DNA from 3 places in the Streptomyces sp. NPDC002044 genome. Region 3 is predicted to be linked to each of the others. Evidence: riboswitches for the same ligand, from Rfam matches in the RefSeq annotation. Region 3 holds a riboswitch; each other region holds the start of a gene.
The links. Region 3 has a riboswitch for cyclic di-AMP ahead of ABT106_RS20015 (LysM peptidoglycan-binding domain-containing M23 family metallopeptidase). Riboswitches for the same ligand answer to the same signal wherever they lie in the genome.
Positions count from the first base shown of each region.

Region 1: it holds a riboswitch for cyclic di-AMP, as region 3 does, so the genes downstream of both, ABT106_RS28340 (transglycosylase family protein) here and ABT106_RS20015 (LysM peptidoglycan-binding domain-containing M23 family metallopeptidase) in region 3, are expected to answer to the same signal.
Region 2: it holds a riboswitch for cyclic di-AMP, as region 3 does, so the genes downstream of both, ABT106_RS29995 (M23 family metallopeptidase) here and ABT106_RS20015 (LysM peptidoglycan-binding domain-containing M23 family metallopeptidase) in region 3, are expected to answer to the same signal.

Region 1 is NZ_JBEOXU010000177.1:7,630-9,879, reverse strand. It holds gene ABT106_RS28345 (LysM peptidoglycan-binding domain-containing protein) at 1-541, shown strand, start outside; cyclic di-AMP (ydaO/yuaA leader) riboswitch at 817-989, shown strand; gene ABT106_RS28340 (transglycosylase family protein) at 993-1,724, shown strand; gene eno (phosphopyruvate hydratase) at 2,019-2,250, shown strand, end outside.
Region 2 is NZ_JBEOXU010000219.1:540-2,789, reverse strand. It holds gene ABT106_RS30000 (M16 family metallopeptidase) at 1-596, shown strand, start outside; cyclic di-AMP (ydaO/yuaA leader) riboswitch at 781-940, shown strand; gene ABT106_RS29995 (M23 family metallopeptidase) at 953-1,753, shown strand; gene ABT106_RS29990 (GntR family transcriptional regulator) at 1,924-2,250, shown strand, end outside.
Region 3 is NZ_JBEOXU010000079.1:1,882-4,131, reverse strand. It holds gene ABT106_RS20020 (tyrosine-protein phosphatase) at 1-307, opposite strand, end outside; cyclic di-AMP (ydaO/yuaA leader) riboswitch at 620-795, shown strand; gene ABT106_RS20015 (LysM peptidoglycan-binding domain-containing M23 family metallopeptidase) at 798-1,808, shown strand; gene ABT106_RS20010 (SGNH/GDSL hydrolase family protein) at 1,971-2,250, shown strand, end outside.

The DNA.
Region 1 (2,250 bases), on a different contig from region 3:
CGACGCCCCGAGCGCGCCGCCGGGCGGACTTCCCGTCATGCCGGCGCCGGACGACCCGACGACGGCCCCGGCCGACCCGACGGCCCCCGTGACCCCCGGCGGCCCGGGCACGACCCCCGCGGACCCGACCGCCCCGGTGGCCCCGACGGCCCCCGTGGACCCCCTGGACCCCACCGCGCCGGCCGACCCGACGGCCCCGGCCGGCCCGGGCGCGCCCACGACCCCGGCCCCCGGCGCTTCCACCGGCCCGACGCCGCAGACGACCCCGGGCGCCTCCACCGACCCGTCGGTCCCGCCCGCCCTCCCGGCGGAGGGGAGCGGCAAGCACCGCGGAACGCCCGCCTTCGAGGCTCCCGGAGCGTCTGACGCCGCGTCGGACCCCTCGTACACCGTGAAGTCGGGCGACAGCCTGACCGCCATCGCGGACGCCAACGGACTCAAGGGCGGCTGGAACGCGCTCTACGCCGCCAACGAGCAGGTCATCGGCGGGGACGCCGACCTGATCAAGCCCGGCCAGAACCTGGATCTAAGCGCGAAATAGGGGTACTTCGGGCACCCTTTAAAGGATTGATTGTCCGTTTTCTGTAAGTGAGACATGTGTCTCTTCCGGTCAACTGGCGTGTCCCGCCCCGGAGCTCGCGCAAACCCCGTCCTCACCTGCGCAAACGCTTCCGGGGAGGGCGCAAGTAGGGGCGTTTCTCCCCGATGCGGCGCGTTGAACATCGGGGAGGGAGCCGTCTACCTTCTGAATCGCCCGCCACCGCGGGCTCCTTCGACCGCATCGCCGAATCCTGCCGGCGGACGGGGGGAACAGTCGTCGCGCAAGCGCCGAAGGCAGGAGCGGGGGAACCAAGGTAGGCGCCGGGAGCGGCCGTTGAGAGACGGTCACGCCACCGGCTAGGGGTTAAGACGTGCGCTAGGTCGCACGGCCGGGCAACTCACTCGCCCGAACCCGACAGCTCACCTCGTAGGCGTCGGTGAGGAGAAACTCCATGCTGCTTTCCGGCAAGGGCAAGCACCGCCGCGGTTCCAAGGCTGTCCGCCTCGTCACGCTCGCCGGTGTCGCCGGTGTGGCCGTGGCCGCCCCTCTGATGGCCGCCGGCACCGCCAGCGCCGCCACCGCGTCCGAGTGGGACAAGGTCGCGCAGTGCGAGGCCGGTGGCAACTGGGCCATCAACACGGGCAACGGCTACTACGGCGGCCTGCAGTTCTCGTCCTCCACGTGGGCCGCGTTCGGTGGCAAGACGTACGCCGCCCAGGCCAACCAGGCCACGAAGTCGCAGCAGATAGCCATCGCGGAGAAGGTCCTCAAGGGCCAGGGCAAGGGTGCCTGGCCGTCCTGCGGCGTGGGCCTGTCGAACTCCTCCTCCACCGGTGGCGGCTCGACGGAGACCCCGAAGCAGACCAAGAAGACCGAAACCAAGAAGACCGAAACCAAGAAGACCGAAACCAAGAAGACCGCGCCGAAGGTGGAGACCAAGCGCGCCCAGGCCCCGACGACGCGCTCCGAGCGCTCCGAGGCCCCGGCTCCGGCCGCCAAGCCGAAGGCCCAGGCCCCGAAGACCGGAAACGGCTCGTACGAGGTCAAGTCCGGCGACACGCTGGGCACCATCGCCGAGGCCAACGACGTCCAGGGCGGCTGGGAGAAGGTCTTCGAGCTCAACAAGGACATCGTCTCGGACGCCGACCTGATCTTCCCGGGCCAGAAGCTCAAGCTCAGCTGATCCAGCTGACCCCGCGGCACCCGCCGCAGGAGCCCCCGCGCTTCGCCCGCCGCACCACGCAGGGTCCCCATCGCCCGGCGCGCATCCCCCCGCGCGCCGGGCGGTGGTGTGTGCGGCCGCAGGCGTGCCGATCGAGAGTCCTATGTCCTGGAACGGGAGTATTCGGGCCCTTTTTCGTCCCAGGACCCGGGCGGTCGTCCGGCCGAATGCCCCGAGCCGGTTAGGCTCTAGGCGGCAAGGCCATCCCACGGCCTGACACGCCACCGCACACCCAGCGTCACATCCCAGAAGGAGATGCTCGTGCCGTCCATCGACGTCGTCGTAGCCCGGGAAATCCTGGACTCCCGAGGCAACCCCACGGTCGAGGTCGAGGTGGGCCTCGACGATGGCAGCACCGGCCGTGCTGCCGTCCCGTCCGGCGCCTCCACCGGTGCATTCGAGGCCATCGAGCTTCGTGACGGTGACCCCAACCGTTACTTCGGCAAGGGTGTCGAGAAGGCCGTCCTCGCCGTCATCGAGCAGATCG
Region 2 (2,250 bases), on a different contig from region 3:
AGACGCAGCTGCTGATCGGCCGCATCGGGCCGGACCGCCACGACCGCGTCTGGGCGCCCCAGGTGCTCGGCACGTACTGCCTGGGCGGCACCCTCACCTCCCGCCTGGACAAGGTGCTGCGCGAGGAGAAGGGGTACACCTACGGCGTGCGCGCCTTCGGGCAGGTGCTGCGTTCCACCGCCGACGGCAAGGGCGCCTCGATGCTGGCCATCAGCGGCTCGGTGGACACCCCGAACACCGGTCCGGCGCTCGAGGACCTCTGGAAGGTGCTGCGCACCCTCGCGGAGGGCGGTCTGACCGACGCCGAACGGGACGTGGCGGTGCAGAACTTGGTGGGCGTGGCCCCGCTGAAGTTCGAGACGGCCGCCTCGGTGGCCGGCACCCTCGCCGACCAGGTCGAGCAGGAGCTGCCGGACGACTACCAGGCGCAGTTGTACGCGCGGCTCGCCGAGACCGGCACCGTGGAGGCCACTTCGGCCGTCGTGAGCGCGTTCCCGGCGAACCGGCTGGTCACGGTGCTGGTGGGCGACGCTTCGCAGATCGAGGAGCCGGTGCGGGCGCTCGGGATCGGCGAGGTCACCGTCGTCACCAACTGACGCTCGGATCAAGGGGCTCTGGCGGCTTGGCCGCCAGAGCCCCTTTTGTCTGTTTAGTGGTGAGGTTGCTCGTATGCGGTGTGGCGTACGCAACAAAACAGCTCGTGTGTTTGGTGATCGGCTGATGATCCGCCTAGCGTCAGCCGTGCTGTTCGTCAGTTGTGCCCGCCGCACCCGCGGCACCGGACAGCGATCGCCGAGTCCCCGTCAGGCGCGAGCCTGGGGAGCCGGGGACCCACATCAGTCCCTGGGGTGAATCGGGCCGCCTCGCAAGAGGAAGCCCGTAGGAGACCTTCCTGCTCCGAACCCGTCAGCTAACCCGGTAGGCGAGAGGGAAGGAAAGGAACAACCTCTTCATGGCGTTTGGCAGTCGTACCGCCGGCTCCGGCAAGCACCGCGGTTCCAGCCGTCTGAGCCGCAAGACCGCCGGCTACGCCGGTATCGCCGCCCTCGCCACCACTGGCGTCGTCGGTTCCCTCGCCGGCCCGGCCTTCGCCGCGGACAACAGCACCGAGCACTCCGTCCCCGACGCCGGGTACAACGCGGTCGTCGTGGGCGACGACCTCGCGGGTGACATCGAGGACCAGGCCGAGTCGCAGCAGCGCGCCGCCGAGCACGCCGCCGCCAAGGCCCAGGCCGAAGCCGACGCCAAGCAGCGCGCCTCCGAGGCCAAGCGCATCGCCGAGGCGAAGGCGAAGGCGGAGCGGGACGCGGCCGAGCGCGCGGCCCGCGAGGCGGAGCGCAAGCGCCTCAACACCTTCGTCGCGCCCGTCAGCGGCGGCATCAGCACCCACTACCACGCCGGTGGCGGCATGTGGTCCTCCGGCAGCCACACCGGCATCGACTTCCGCGCGAGCGAAGGCACCTCGGTCCACGCCGTGGGCGCCGGCACCGTCGTGGAGGCCGGCTGGGGCGGTGCCTACGGCAACAACGTCGTCATCAAGCACAACGACGGCACGTTCACCCAGTACGGGCACATGAACTCGCTGAACGTCTCCGTCGGCCAGCAGGTCACCCCGGGCCAGCAGATCGGCCTGTCGGGCTCCACCGGCAACTCCAGCGGCCCGCACCTGCACTTCGAGGCCCGCACCGGCGCCGACTACGGCTCGGACATCGACCCGGTCTCGTACCTGCGCTCGCACGGCGTCAGCCTCTGACCCGTACGGCCCCCGCTGCACCCGCTTCGCCGAAGACCCCGGCTCGCATCGCGAGCCGGGGTCTTTTGCGAATGTTTCGCTTTTCCGGCCGCTCTCGGAAATTATCGTGTGTTGCAATAGAGTCGCAGCACACTCTGGCACGGCAGTCGGAAATAGGCGGAGGTTCGGTCTTGCGTATTCCTGCGCACGCGGTATGCACGGCAATTCGCGACGACATCGTCTCCGGGGTCTTCGAGCCGGGCAGCAGACTGACCGAAGAGGTCCTGGCCCGCCGGTACGGGGTCTCGCGCGTCCCGGTCCGCGAGGCGCTGCGGACCCTGGAGTCGGAGGGGTTCGTGACGACCCGGCGGCATGCGGGCGCCTGCGTCGCCGAGCCGACGGAGCAGGAGGCCGCCGACCTCCTGGAGCTGCGGATGCTGCTGGAGCCCCTCGCCGCCGCCCGGGCCGCCCGGCGGCGCACCGAAGCCCACCTGAAGGTGCTCCGCGGACTGGTCAGG
Region 3 (2,250 bases):
CGTCCGCCGGATCCGAGAGCGGGAGGTTGACGTTCCGGACTCCGGGGAGTTCCACGTCCGGCCCTTCCAGGGCGTGGTCGGCGTCGTTGCGGAAGTCGAAGACGGTGTGGAGACCCAGTGAGATCAGGAACTCTGCGTCGGTTTCGGTGGCATGTGCGAGATGTCCGCTTCGGAAGAGTCGTCCCGGCCTGACCCTCCGTCCGTCCGAAGTCGGCAAGCCGCCCACGTCGCGGAAGTTCCGCACTCCGGTCAGCTCCGGCTCCGGCTGCCGCGCCCCGGCCGGGGCCGGGGGTATCTGCTGGGTCACGTGAACTCCTCCGCGTCGTCGTGGGGTGTCCGAATTACACTACTTGACACCAACTTGCCATATCCGGAGGCGAGATCGGGCGCCTCCCCGTGAGCCAGATCATACGGTGACGGTGCGTGCCTGATCGCGGAGGCCCAATGGCCCAGCCAGACCGGTTGTTGGCAGCCGGGAATGGACGCAGGGTGACGGGACTTCCGTCGATCCCTCATCTCTGTGATTCCGTCAGGTAATTCGCGGCTTGTTCCTTGCGGCCGGACTCGATTACCTTCGCGATCGATCCGGGCGGACCGCCGAATCCTGCCGCCACCCGGAAAACCGCACCCGACTATTCACGCGCGGCAGGAGCGGGGGAACCAGGTAAGCCGCCGTCCCGAGTCTTCATATCGGGACGGCTCGGGGTGAAGCCGTACATGTGCCCCTACGTGTGCGGCCGGACATCTCCAGTCCGAACCCGACAGCTCACCTCGCAGGCGACGGAGAGGAAACCGCCATGCCCGCAAAGGGTAAGCACCGCCGTCCCAAGTCCCTTTCCATCTCCCGCGGTTTCGCCGTCGCGGGCACCGGCGGTGCGGCCCTCGCGCTGCCGCTGCTGGGCGCCGCCGGCGCCCAGGCGGCCGGAGCCCCGGCCGCCGCTCCGGTGACGGCGCCCGCCGTCGCCCCGCAGCTGCCGGTCGCGCTGCAGGCGGCTCCCGCCGCCCCGGCCACCCCCGCGGCGGCCCCGGCCGCCGCTCCGGCCGTGTACACGGTCGTGTCCGGCGACTACCTCTCCAAGATCGCCGCGGAGCGGGACCTGACCGGCGGCTGGGAGCAGCTGTACGCCGACAACCGCGAGGCCGTCGGTACCGACCCCTCGCTGATCCACCCGGGCCTGAAGCTGACGCTCGGCGCGAAGGGCGCGTCGGCCCCGACCGCCTCCGCCCCGGCTCCGGCTCCGGCGGAGAAGCCGGTTCAGAAGAAGCAGAAGCCGGCCGAGGCCCCGGTCTCCGGCAAGGCCGCCGCCGGGGAGCAGGACGCCCCCGCCGCGAAGGCGCAGCCCAAGGCGAAGCAGAAGGCGCGCGGCGCCGAGACCTCCACCGGCGCGACGGCCCCCTCCGGCGCCGGCTTCGTGGCCCCCGTCGGCGGCGGGGTCTCCACCCAGTACAAGGCGAGCGGCGCCATGTGGTCCTCCGGCTACCACACCGGAGTCGACTTCATCGCGAGCTCCGGCACCACCGTCAAGGCCGTCGGCGCGGGCACCGTCGTCTCCGCCGGCTGGGGCGGCTCGTACGGCAACGAGGTCGTCATCCGGCACGCGGACGGCAAGTACTCCCAGTACGGCCACCTCTCCTCGCTGTCCGTCTCGGCCGGCCAGAGCGTGAGCGCCGGCCAGCGCATCGGCCTCTCCGGCTCCACCGGCAACTCCTCCGGCCCGCACCTCCACTTCGAGATCCGCACGGGCCCGTCCTACGGCTCGGACATCAACCCGCTGGCCTACCTCCGCTCGAAGGGCGCCACCGTCTGACGGCATCCGCCGCGGGAGTGACACGCGCGTCAGGCCGGGGCCCGAGAGGGGTCCCGGCCTGACGCGTACTTATTCCTCGTCCTCCGGGTGGTATAGATCACGGTCCGTCAACCCCTGCTTACGTTGGCGTAGGTTGCCCGCCGCGGTGAAGGATGCTGTTTCGTGGCAGCGACGACGACGACACTCAAGACCATCGGCTCGTACGCGGCGATCGGGGACAGCTTCACCGAGGGTGTGGGGGACCCGGGACCGGGGGGATCATTTCTCGGCTGGGCGGACCGGCTCGCCGTGCTCCTGGCCGATCGACGCGACGAGCACGACTTCCGATACGCGAACCTGGCCGTGCGCGGCCGGCTCCTCGACCAGATCGTGGCCGAGCAGGTCCCGCGGGCCAAGGCGCTCGCACCGGACCTCGTGACCTTCTGCGCGGGCGGAAACGACA